One region of the Pseudoalteromonas sp. M8 genome, then DNA from elsewhere that is predicted to be linked to it. Evidence: predicted binding sites of a transcription regulator. Region 1 holds the regulator's gene; the other holds the start of a gene.
What was found. Region 1 encodes FliA, which starts transcription of late flagellar genes. Its sites were predicted from a motif close to CTAAAGNTNNNNNNNNNNNNGCCGATA; they were not measured.
Positions count from the first base shown of each region.

Region 2: pomA (flagellar motor protein PomA) is a predicted target of FliA. The motif match lies at 3,450-3,476, and genes of this name have one in related genera.

Region 1 covers NZ_CP047240.1:1,607,404-1,614,127, reverse strand. The annotation lists gene GSF13_RS11910 (chemotaxis response regulator protein-glutamate methylesterase) at 1-286, opposite strand, end outside; gene GSF13_RS11905 (chemotaxis protein CheA) at 361-2,586, opposite strand; gene GSF13_RS11900 (protein phosphatase CheZ) at 2,600-3,376, opposite strand; gene cheY (chemotaxis response regulator CheY) at 3,397-3,780, opposite strand; gene GSF13_RS11890 (RNA polymerase sigma factor FliA) at 3,823-4,557, opposite strand; gene GSF13_RS11885 (MinD/ParA family protein) at 4,560-5,420, opposite strand; gene flhF (flagellar biosynthesis protein FlhF) at 5,413-6,724, opposite strand, start outside.
Region 2 covers NZ_CP047240.1:3,280,620-3,287,343, forward strand. The annotation lists gene GSF13_RS19615 (aromatic amino acid transport family protein) at 1-988, shown strand, start outside; gene GSF13_RS19620 (hypothetical protein) at 1,014-1,517, opposite strand; gene GSF13_RS19625 (flagellar motor protein MotB) at 1,696-2,625, opposite strand; gene pomA (flagellar motor protein PomA) at 2,628-3,395, opposite strand; gene xseB (exodeoxyribonuclease VII small subunit) at 3,629-3,868, shown strand; gene ispA ((2E,6E)-farnesyl diphosphate synthase) at 3,868-4,767, shown strand; gene dxs (1-deoxy-D-xylulose-5-phosphate synthase) at 4,932-6,724, shown strand, end outside.

The DNA.
Region 1 (6,724 bases):
GTGCATCTAACGTAGCACTAGCGCCTTCACGAGTTAACGAAGAAAACATTAAGATTGGGGTCGGAGTAGCCTGCATGATCTGCTTCACCGCACTGATCCCATCAAGCACAGGCATCTCTACGTCCATAGTAATGACATCTGGACGCAATGAAGCGGCCTTTTCAACCGCCTCCTTTCCATTAACTGCAAAATCTATAACTTTGATTTCACTGTCTTTTTCTAAAATTTCACTGACTCGACGACGAAAAAAACTGGAGTCGTCTACGACTAACACTTTAACTGCCATTGGCAACGCTCTTTAATTTGCTCTACAGCAGAGCAGCACATGCTGCTCTAGAATTCGAACTACGCCTAATAAAATTAGGCGTAGTGTTTTAATAAGTTGGGGACATCAAGGATTAGCGCAATACCACCATCAGATGTGATGGTCGCACCGGCCATACCTGGTGTACCTTGTAACAAAGCATCTAATGGTTTGATTACGACTTCCTCTTGGCCTATCAGAGAATCAACCACAAAACCGACTTGCTTGGTACCGATTTGAGCAATAACAACATGGCCTTCAGCCTTTCTCATGCCCCTATTAGCACCTTTTACCAACCAATGCTCAAGATAAAATAACGGGATCGCCTTTTCTCTCACTATAATAGTCAATTGACCATCAACTACATTCGTTTTAGTCAAATCTAAATGGAAGATCTCGTTCACACCGGCAAGTGGTAACGCAAACGTTTGTTCTCCGACTACCACCATCAAGGTAGGCAAAATAGCCAGTGTAAGCGGCACTTTTATCTCTAATACGGTACCAACACCCAATTCTGATTGGATGTTTACCGAGCCATTCAATTGAGTGATTTTCGTTTTAACAACGTCCATCCCTACACCGCGACCAGAAATATCTGAAATTTGTTCTTTTGTTGAAAATCCAGGTGCAAAGATCAAGTTATAGGCTTCAGTATCAGACAATCGGCTTGCTTGATCGGAGTCAATAACGCCTTTATTTATAGCAATTTTCTTGAGCTTTTCAGGATCCATACCGGCGCCATCATCTCGGATGGTGAGAAGAATATGATCCCCCTCTTGAGATGCTGACAACGTGACAGTCCCCATTCTTGGCTTACCCGATGCTTCGCGCACATCAGGCATTTCAATACCGTGATCCACTGAGTTTCTCACTAAGTGAACCAATGGATCTGCGAGCGCCTCAACAAGGTTTTTATCTAAATCTGTCTCTTCACCTTGTAAAACCAGGTTGATTTCTTTTTTCAAGCTACGCGCAAGGTCCCTCACCACTCGAGGGAAACGACCAAATACCTTTTTGATCGGCTGCATCCGCGTTTTCATCACAGCGCCCTGCAAGTCTGCGGTCACTACATCAAGGTTCGAAATAGCTTTACCCATGCTTTCGCTGTTGGTGTTATTCGCTAAACTAACCAAGCGGTTACGCACCAATACTAATTCGCCAACCATATTCATGATTTCATCAAGACGTTTGGTATCAACTCGCACTGTAGTCTCAGCTTGCGCAGCAGGTTTCTTTGCAGCTGCTGGCGCAGAAGCTTTTGCAGGCTCTGGCTCTTTTTGCGGGGCTGGAGTCGCAGGTTTAGCTTCAACTTTAGGCGCAGGCTTTGGAGCAGGTTTCGGAGGTGGCGCAGCTTTAGCAGGCTCAGGTTGAGCTGGCTCAGCTTCTGAGATATCTGTCGGCAATTCATCTACCGCTTTAGGAGCACTGCCTTTACCATGAAGTTCGTCAAGCAAAGCCTCAAACTCATCATCGGTAATTTCTTCATCTCCAGAGGGCACACTCGCAGCGCCTGATGACGTTGCTTTAGCCGCAGGCTCACTGGCTTGAGGAGTAGCCGCATCTTCTGCATTTGGTGCTCCACCAAATTTCCCAACCCCATGGAGTTCATCTAAGAGATTATCGAACTCGTCATCGGTGATATCGCCGTCATCTGCAGTTGACACCGTTTCAGGTTTAGCCGCTGGTGCGACAGCAGGCGCATTACCAGAGCCGTGTAACTCATCTAATAGATTTTCAAATTCTTCTTCTGTTATCTCATCAATGCTAGAGCCGCTATCATCGCCTGAATCTGCGTCCGCATCGAATAGAATATCATCCGCACTTAAATCTGGTACAACAGATTCAGGCTCTGAAACAGGTTCCTCAATCACTTCTCTGACTTCGTCTTCAGATGCTGGTTGGCTGAGTTTATGGAGGGTTTCAAGCAACACAGGATCGGCAGCTTCGGGTTCCTCTCGGTTTTGAATACAAGCGAACATTTCGTTGATCGTATCCAAAGATTGCAAAATAACATCCATTAATTCTGACGTTACTTTTCGCTGCCCTTGTCTTAGTACATCAAACACGTTCTCTGCACCGTGACAGGCATCAACCAGTTCGGTCATACCGAGGAAGCCTGCTCCACCTTTAACAGTATGGAAGCCACGGAAAATCGCATTGAGAAGTTCTTTATCTTCGGGATTATTTTCTAGTTCAACAAGCTGTTCAGATAACAGTTCTAATATTTCGCCTGCTTCAACAAGAAAGTCCTGCAAGATATCTTCATCGACTTCAAAGCTCATACACACTCTCCAACTAGAAGCCTAAACTAGATAGCAAGTCATCGACTTCGTCTTGACCAGAAACCACGTCATCTCGCGATTCAGCGTCAATAATTGGACCTTCAGGTCCAGACAATTCATCACTGATAGTCTCAGTTGTTTTTATTTCGTTTTCATTCGCATTTTCTGCAACAGCAGGCGCTTCATCCGAAGTACCAAACACAGTTAGAAGGTGAATGAGACTATCTTCTACTTCTCTCACAAGCTCAATGACTCGACGGATGACCTGCCCAGTCAAATCCTGATAGTCTTGCGCCATCAGCACATTAGTCATTAAGCCTTGTAATTCGTCTGTACGTGTCTTTGAAGTCTGCATAAAGCTGTCGAGATCATGACACAGAGATTTAAACTCACCGAGTTGAATATCTCTGCTCATCAACCGATCCCAAGTGGGCTTTATTTGTGCTAACTCATCCGCAAGATTCTGCGCAAGAGGTAAGCTTTCTTCGACCGCGTCCATCGTTTTATTAGCAGCGCTTTCTGTCATTTCCATAACATAATTAAGACGCTGCTTGGCGTCAGGTATAGCCTCTGTCGTGAGATCTGAGAGTCGAGTATCCAGCTCAAAGTTCTTCAAGGACTCGTGTAATTGGCGAGTTAGCTTTCCAACTTCTGCAAATAACTCCGATTGCTCTTTGTTAGCAGCTTCTAAAATCAGCTGGTCAGCTTTTTCTTGTTCACCTTGCTCTAGTAGCTCAACAAGTTGCTTGGCTTGTTCAAGTGTAATTTGCGGCGCAGCATTTACAGACATAGGCCATATCCCCTTGCTGTTTAGCCTAGTCGCTCAAATACTTTTTCAAGCTTAGTCTTGAGCGTACCTGCAGTAAACGGTTTAACAATATATCCGTTCACCCCAGCTTGCGCTGCTGCAACAATTTGTTCTTTTTTCGCTTCTGCGGTAACCATCAACACTGGAATGTGCTTAAGCTTTTCATCTGCGCGTATTGCACGAAGCAGATCAATACCTTGCATGCCCGGCATGTTCCAATCAGTTACTACAAAGTCAAACTCCTGATTTTGTAGCATCGGAAGTGCTGTACTACCATCATCAGCTTCTTGAACATTGGTAAAGCCTAAATCTCTTAATAGGTTTTTGATTATTCTTCTCATAGTAGAGAAATCATCAACCACGAGAATCTTCATGTTCTTATCCAAAACTTCCTCCAGTGAGGTTCGAACCCAACTATTTTATGTACTCTAATTTATCCAGTCATTGATTTTAGCTTTGAGCTTTATCATTGCCTGACCGTGAATTTGGCTTACTCGAGATTCACTGACATCAAGGATGGCACCAATCTCTTTTAAATTCATTTCGTCGTTATAGTAAAGTGACAACACCAGAGCATCCCTTTCGGGTAGTGCTTTGATAGCATTTACTAAAGACTCGTTAAAACGTTCATTTTTAACGTTATTAAACGGTTTGTCTAGCGCAAAATCGCTGTTTGCTGGGGTTATCACATCTTCATCAACCCCTAGATCCTCAATGCCGATGACTTTACTTGCATTTACATCATGTAAAATATGATGGTACTCATCTAAAGATATATCAAGTTTTTCAGCGATTTCAGTGTCTTTTGGTTCGCGGCCAAGGAGAGATTCGAGCTCAGATATCGCTTCGGCTACCATTCTGCTGTTTTTATGTACGGACCGAGGGGCCCAATCTCCGCGACGGATTTCATCTAGCATTGCACCTCGGATGCGTATCCCCGCAAAGGTCTCGAAACTAGCACCTTTAGTAGCATCGAAATTTTTAGATGCTTCAATCAATCCAATCATACCTGATTGAATTAGATCGTCGAGCTGCACACTTGCCGGAAGCCGAGCGATCAGGTGACATGCCACTTTTTTGACAAGTGGAGCATGCCTCTCGACCACTTTATGGATATGGTCAGAAGTTTGATATCCCGCAGCTCTGTTGACCGGAGAAGCCATAATCACCCGTTTACAAGTTGTTCAATGAAAAATTCTAGATGACCGGAAGGTTGATGAGGAATTGGCCATTTAACTGCCTTGGCAGCAAGTCCTTTAATTGCAACTGCTGCTGGAGAGCTCGGAAATAAATCCACGATTGCTCTTTGTCTACGAGAGGACTTACGCATGTTTTCGTCAAATGGTACTGTGGCCACTAATTCCAATGCTACATCAAGAAAACGGTCTGTAACTTTTGAAAGTTTAGCAAATAATTCTTGCCCTTCACGCATACTGCGGACCATATTGGCAACTATTTTAAAACGATAAACGCCATGCTCTCTGCTTAAAACTTTGATCAACGCATAAGCATCCGTAATAGAAGTCGGTTCATCACACACAACAACCATCACATCTTGTGCAGCTCGAGAGAAGCTCAGAACCATATCTGAGATACCAGCTGCGGTATCAACAATTAAAACATCAAATTGAGTGTTAAGCTCGCTAAATGCGCGAATAAGTCCAGCATGCTCTGCGGGAGTCAACTCCACCATGCTTTGAGAACCCGAAGTAGCTGGCACAATTTTGATACCAGCGGGACCTTCTACGAGAATCTCATCTAGTTCACATTCACCCGACAACACATGTGAAAGGTTCTTTTCTACTCGGAGCCCTAACATCACATCACAGTTTGCCAAGCCCAAGTCCGCATCTAAAACGAGAACTCGCTGTCCTTGTTGGCCCATAGCGATGGCAGTATTGAGCGAGACATTGGTTTTACCCACCCCACCTTTACCACCGGTCACGGCTATTACTTTTACACCCTGGTTGCTATTTTGACTCATTCTACGCAGGCCACTTGCTTGATCTAAAACTGTGTTAATCATACATTCCTACTGACTCTGACGCTACAGGTACACGTCGAGAGTGCTGTGCTTTTATTCTTTTTAAATACAATTGCTCAGCCTTTTTTACTAGCTTTTGAGCATTTGCTACGCGAATGTCTTCTGGCACTCGCTGACCGTTGGTAAGATACCCTATTGGCAAGCGATTTTGAATCGCTATGCTAATTATCTCACCCAAACTTAGACTTTCATCAAGTTTTGTGAAAATACAGCCACTTAAATTTACTTTTTTGAAGTGTCTTACTGTTTCTTGTAACACATTCATCTGTGCTGTCGCACTCAACACTAAATAGCTACGAATATCTACACTCGCGCTACGCATAAGTGTATTTAACTGTTCAGTTAAGCGCAAATCTCTTTGACTCATTCCCGCCGTATCTATTAATACTAGACGCTTATTGCGTAAATGATAAAGCACTTCTGCAAGTTCATTTGCATCTTTAACTTGTTTAACCGGACAACCGATGATTCTACCATAGGTAGCTAGTTGCTCGTAAGCGCCAATTCTATAGGTATCGGTGGTTATTAGCGCCACTTTATCTGCACCGTATTTTTGTGCGCCTAATGCCGCTAATTTTGCAACCGTTGTGGTTTTGCCAACACCTGTTGGACCAACCATTGCAAATACGCCACCTTGACGAAGAATATCATTGTTGGTGGTGTGCATTTGGTTAATTACCATATTCAACAGCGCGTCCCAAGCTTCTTTACGAGACACATCATCAGGGATAAAACATGCCATTTGCTCTGCAACGTCTTTGTCTATGCCCATTCCTTCCAGACGATCTACAAGGCACGCACGGGTTGGATCGCGACGAGCCATTTCTTGTTTCATTAGACCAGATACTTGATGTTCAAGTAATTGACGAATAGCGTTCATTTCTTCGCGCATTGCACTCATTTCGTCAGGCTTGGCATTTAACTCAGGTAAATCATCACCAAAACCGTTGTCTAATTCATCAGACTCGCTCCACTGCTGTGGTTGCTCAAATCCATCATCATCAAAGTCAAAAGATTGGCGACGAGCTTGCTGTGGCTTCGCTTGGTACGCCGGCGCAGCAGTTTGTGTTTTACGTTGGCTGCTTAACATTTGCTCTGTATCAATCCCCGACTGGGAGAACATAGAAGCAAGTTCTGGTGAGCGAGGACGCGGCGCTTGACGCTCTAGCAATGCCGCTAAGCTATCGGCAACTTGCGCTTGTTTTGCTGGCTGTGCTTGGCGAGGCTCTGGACGGACAAAGCGGGTCGGAGCCTCGTTTGAGGCAGTCGCACGGGCAGCTGGAGCT
Region 2 (6,724 bases), 1.7 Mb from region 1:
GAAAAACTTACTTGGTAAATCGGGCCAATATGTCGCTAACTTTTCTATGGTATTTTTATTCTATGCGCTGTGTGCAGCTTATATCGCGGGAGGTGGTGCACAACTTCAAAGCAAACTGATTAGTGTATTGGGTGACGGGATCACTCCCCAACTCGGTTCAGTACTACTTGCTGTTATCATTGCAACCATAGTGACATTAGGCACAAGTACCGTCGATAAGCTTAACCAATTACTATTTACCATTAAAGTTATCGTGCTCGCGAGTTTATTTTTTATCCTGACTCCCTATGTTCATGGCCAACATCTTATCGATATGCCTGTGGAGCAAGGGCTTGTAATTGCGGCAATTCCTGTAATTTTCACTTCATTTGGGTTTCATGGTTCAATCCCCTCAATCGTCAAGTACGTTGGTGTAGATATTCGTCAATTACGTAAAGTGATGATGTTTGGTGCCTCCCTCCCCCTTATCATTTATGTGTTTTGGCAATTACTAAGCCAAGGTGTTATGGGGCAAGAGAGCTTAATGGCAAGTGAGGGACTGCCGGGTTTTGTAACCAGTATTTCTTCTATCGCACACAACGACAACGTACAATTATTTGTAACTGTGTTTGCAGATCTTGCTCTCGCGACTTCATTCTTAGGCGTGAGTCTCGGCTTATTCGACTTTTTTGCAGATGCCTTTAAGAAGCAAGATACTAAGAAAGACCGCATCAAGACGGCATTCATTACCTTCTTACCACCGCTTGGCTTTGCCCTCTTTTATCCAAAGGGCTTTATTATGGCACTGGGATATGCAGCGATTGCGCTCGTGGTGTTAGCGGTATTTCTACCAGTTGCTATGGTATGGAAACAGAGAAAAACCAGAGGTAATGATGGATATCAGGTTAAAGGAGGTACGCTTGGACTAGGACTTGCCGCTGTTTTCGGTGTGATGATCATCACCTCTCAGCTAATGCAAATGGCTGGCCTTATTCCTAGTTTGGGGTGAGTATTTTTCAATAGCTGGCCGAACACTATCGGCTAGCTCCTGCTTTTTCCATATCATCGCTAATGTAATGAAGCTTCCAAAACATAATTATTGGAGCAAAAGCCAAACACAAAGTCACCACATTGGTGATGGGTATGATAGTTGCGTATAAATAAGTCGAATAACTCAAATCCATTAAATGGTAATCAGTTAATCTAAACAGTTGTAAAATAGGCGCGGGTAAAACAACGAGCTGGGCTAATATACTCTGCCACATATACATTTTATCTTTTACAGCCCAATACGCAACAATCCCCATAAATAGGATGTCATTCAAGGCCCAGTATACGTAACGGATGACTTGGTGCTCATCAATAGAGCGAACAAAGTCGCTCGAGAACGTACCCACAATATAAAAAATCGCAACAAGTAGTGAATATCTAAGCGCCTTTTTATCTTTTAACACAAAGCAAAGAAAAACAGAAAGCAAAGCAATCCACACACTGTTATGTGCAAAAAATATACGAATAGGTTCCCAAGCTTCTAACATAGCTAAACGCTACTCTGGCTTCTTTTCTACAGAACCATCATCGGCGTCACCACCATCGCCGTTACCACCTGGCAATCTATAATTTTGGGGCTTTTTTATTGAAATCATTCTATTTCTCCTTTAAGTAGAACCAAACGGAACAATAGCGAATTCCCTGTAATTTGGCAACAAACTGTAACTAATTTTTCCTAACTTCAATAGGGTCTGATTCTTTCGCTTTACCCTGTAAAATCGAGATTTCGACACGCCGGTTTCGGCGCCTATCTGCATCGCTGTCATTAGGTACTAAAGGTCTAGTGTCTGCATGACCAACTACAACCATTCTGTTCTTATCAAAGCCACGGACACGCTCCATTACAGTCGCAACGGCTACCGCTCTAGTTGCCGATAAATCCCAGTTATTCGAATAAAGTTCGTTAGTCACTCTAAAGTCATCAGTGTGACCCGACACTGTAATTTCACCAGGTACATCTTTGAGCAGCTCTGCAATTTCGGCAATCACAGGTTCAAATTTAGGTTGTAGAAACGCACTTCCCGCAGGAAAAGAACCATTTTCTTGGATGCGAATAATAATTTGCTGCCCTAATGACTCGAGTTCAATTGCACCATCCATAATTTGCTTTTCTAGCTGCTGTGCAATCTTTTTAACGAGCTCGTTTACTTGCTCTTGGTCCGCAGAAGCAACTGCTTGGGTTGACGCCATTTCCTGTGCAGTACTGGCAGACTCACCACCACGCTTATTGCCTCGTTGCTCCTGTCTGCCACCCGCCGAAGCCTCGTCACCAGCTTGGAACTCTAGCATTTGCTGCGTCATTTCTACGGTTTGCTGTTGAATCGTTTCAATCGGTGTTGGTTCTGGCTTTCCTGGAGTAAATTCCATCGCAATCACGCTGGTACCTTTAGGAATATCTTTTACTTCAATTTTATTTTGCACACCAAAAGCAAACTTCATCGATCCTGCAATTTGCTTAAACTTCAGTACATCCATTTCGGAGAATGCCAATAGCAGTACGAAGAAGCACATTAACAACGACATGAGATCAGCAAACGTTCCCATCCAGGCAGGAAGACCTGGGGGGGGACATTTACATTCTTTCTCATCTGACATGATTATTCCTCAGCCTCAGCGCCACGTTTAGATTCTGGCAGATAGTTTTTCAAGATACCTTCAATGACTTTTGGATTTTGGCCATCTTGAATGCCTAAGATTGCATCTAAGATAAGGCGCTGGTTTCGCTCTTCTTCATCTTTACGAAGTTCAAGCTTAACCTGAATTGGGATCGCAACCACGTTAGCCAAAAACGCACCGTATAAAGTTGTCAAAAGTGCAACAGCCATAGCAGGTCCAATTGCTTTTGGATCGTCCATGTTAGATAACATCGCTACTAGGCCGATGAGCGTTCCAATCATCCCCATAGCAGGAGCGATATCGGCGAGGGACTTAAATAAGCCAGCGCCTAACTCGTGTCTTGAGGACGTTAGGGCAATATCTTTTTGCAATGTGGCACGCACAACATCAGCATCATGCCCATCGACTAACATATCGACACCTTTACGCATAAACTGGTTGGGGATTTCGGCTTCTTCTAACGCTAAAAAACCACCTTTGCGAGCTGAATCAGCAAGCTCAACGGCTTTTTCAATCAGCTCTTCCGGAGTTTCAATCTTGAACATGAAGGCCTTCCCGGCCACTTTTCCAATTCCGAAAAACTGTCCAAGCGTAAAGTTAGACAATACGATAAAAATTGAACCACCAAATACGATAACGACGGAAGGCGTGTTATAGAACATAGCGATCTGGCCATCACTACTTAGTACCATGGACATTACAATTAAACCTATGGCACCCAGGATCCCTATTACCGTTGCTAAATCCACATGTCCTCCGGGGAAGTTATTTGTGATAAATCACGCAGTTATTGTTGTTTGAGTTATCGGCAAGTTTTTCTACAACTTAACACTATTATATTAAAAAGTGTTTAAAATGCGAGTTTATAGCAGATCTTGTAATGCTGATACTCGGTCAGATCAAAAAGTCACTGGTTTTTTTGACCTTGGCGCACAATCACCCTAAAATTGCCACACTTTTACTTTACGGGTCAGCGTGACATATGGCAGTAAAAAAACCAGACAACTTGAGCTTTGAAGAAGCCATGCAAGAACTGGAGCAAATCGTTGCAGACATGGAAAACGGTAGCTTACCTTTAGATCAAGCACTTAAACAGTTTGAACGCGGGATAAAACTCGCAAAAGCTTCAAATCAGAAACTTCAGCAAGCTGAACAACAAGTCGCTATTTTAATGGGCGAGGATGAACAAGCACAATTACAGCCATTTGATAACGAAGCCTAATGTCGAAAAAATTACAAGAAAAGCTCCAGTTTGCTAAAACTCGTGTAGAAAACACCATTTTACACTATTTTGATAGTGTGCTTGAAACTGAAGAGAATATAAAAGCGGCTACACGCTATAGTATAGAAAACGGCGGCAAGCGCTTGCGACCGTTTTTAGTGTATTGTACTGGTGAATTATTTGGTGCTGCTCCAGAAGATTTAGACAAAGCTGCAGCCGCAATAGAGTGTGTGCATAGCTACTCTTTGGTGCACGACGATTTACCTGCTATGGATGATGATGATCTCAGACGCGGCCGTCCAACTTGCCACATCCAATTCGATGAGGCGACCGCGATTTTAGCTGGTGACGCTCTGCAAACGCTGGCATTTGAACTGCTAAGTGAACATTCATTCGCGGTAAGCCACCATGCCCAAATAAAAATGATTTCAGTGCTAGCCAAGGCATCGGGTCTACAAGGTATGATAGGCGGTCAAGCACTCGATATAGCAGCAACCAATCGTTTAATTACGATAGATGAGCTCGAACGTATTCATAAGCTAAAAACAGGTGCACTACTAAGCTGTGCAGTAGAACTTGGGATCTTATGTAGCGATCCGGAACGTGTTTCAGAGCAAGCACGTGATGCGATACGTACTTATGGACGTGCAATTGGCCTTGCATTTCAAGTCAGAGATGACATTCTTGATGTAGAAGGTGACACATTTGTGCTTGGTAAACCTCAAGGCTCTGATTTAGAACATAATAAATCTACCTATCCAGCATTATTGGGGTTAGAACAAGCAAAAGAAAAAGCTGAACATTTGATAGATGAAGCTTTAGAAGCGCTTACACGTATCAACGGTAATACAGAAATACTTGCAGATTTAGCAAAATACATCATAGATCGAGAATATTAAGCTGACGTATAAAATAGCTACGCCAAGCTAAGAAAATATTCACAAGAACTTTGTAAACGCTGGCTAACATAATATTATGACAAGTTAGTGAAGAATTTTAATAATTATGAAGTGGACCACGTGAGTAATTGCGCTGAGATTCACTTAGGACTCTGATAAATACCATGAAACTTGATAGTAGCAAGTATCCCTTACTCGCGTTAATTGACGAGCCAAGTCAACTCCGTCAATTACCCCAGCACAAGTTAACCGCCTTTAGTGATGAGCTTCGCGAGTATTTGCTGAACTCAGTCTCTCAAAGCAGCGGTCACTTTGCATCTGGTTTAGGCACTGTAGAGCTTACTGTAGCTTTACACTATGTGTATAACACACCAAGCGATAGGCTCGTTTGGGATGTAGGTCATCAAGCCTATCCGCACAAACTACTTACAGGTAGAAGAGATAGGATGCATACGATCCGCCAGAAAGATGGCCTGCACCCTTTCCCTTATAGAGAAGAAAGCGAATACGATACGTTTAGTGTTGGCCACTCAAGCACTTCTATATCAGCGGCACTTGGTATGGCTATCGCAGCTGAAAAAGAAGGGATTGGACGTAAGACCGTCGCCGTTATTGGTGATGGTGCAATGACCGCGGGCATGGCGTTTGAAGCCATGAATCACGCAGGCGACATCAATCCAGATATGTTAGTGATCCTAAACGACAACGAAATGTCTATCTCTGAAAACGTTGGCGCACTCACCAATCATTTCGCGAAGATCCTCTCTGGTAGCTTTTACACCAATATTCGAGAAGGCAGCAAAAAACTGCTGTCTGGTGTGCCGCCGGTAAAAGAGCTTGCAGGCCGTATGGAAGAGCATTTAAAGGGGATGATAATCCCTGGTACTTTCTTTGAAGAGCTAGGCTTTAACTATATTGGCCCAATTGACGGACATAACGTAGATACTTTGGTAGATACGCTGCGTAATATGCGTAACCTAAAAGGCCCTCAACTATTACACGTTAAAACCCAAAAAGGGAAAGGTTATAAACCTGCAGAAGCAGATCCTATTGGTTATCATGCCGTGCCTAAGTTCGATCCAAGCGTCCATAGCTTACCCAAATCAAAACCTAGTGCACCAACCTTTTCAAAGGTGTTTGGAGATTGGCTTTGCGATATGGCTGCACAAGATAATAAGCTCATGGCAATCACACCAGCAATGCGTGAAGGCTCGGGCATGGTACGCTTTTCTAAAGAGTACCCTGCTCAATATTTTGATGTTGCCATTGCTGAGCAACATGCTGTGACACTGGCAGCGGGTTTTGCTTGTGAAGACCTCAACCCAGTGGTTGCAATCTATTCTAGCTTCTTGCAACGCGCATACGACCAACTCATTCATGATGTCGCACTACAAAATCTGCCAGTGTTGTTCGCTATTGACCGTGCCGGTGTCGTTGGTGCGGATGGTGAGACGCACCAAGGCGCATACGACTTAAGTTTCTTGCGCTGTATCCCGAATATGGTGATCATGGCACCAAGCGACCTTAATGAGTGCCGCCAAATGCTCTACACAGGTCATCGCCTAGATAGGCCAGCAGCAGTGAGATACCCCAGAGGTAGTGCGGGAAGCGCCGAGATTGATACGGAAATGACCGCAATAGAAGTTGGTAAGGGCAAGGTAGTAAGAGAAGGTGAAAAGCTGGCTATTTTAAGCTTTGGTACATTGCTTGAAAACGCTCAAGCCGTAGCCGAAGAGCTAAATGCCACACTTGTAGATATGCGTTTTGTCAAACCCTTAGACTGCGCCCTTATCGAAGAGTTGGTTGTAACTCACGAGCGCTTCGTCACACTTGAAGATAATGCTATTGCCGGTGGCGCAGGCTCCGCAGTAAGCGAGTATTTAATTGCTCAAGGCCATCAAAAACCAATTAAACTTCTTGGTCTACCTGACGAGTTTATTAAGCATGGTTCACAAAC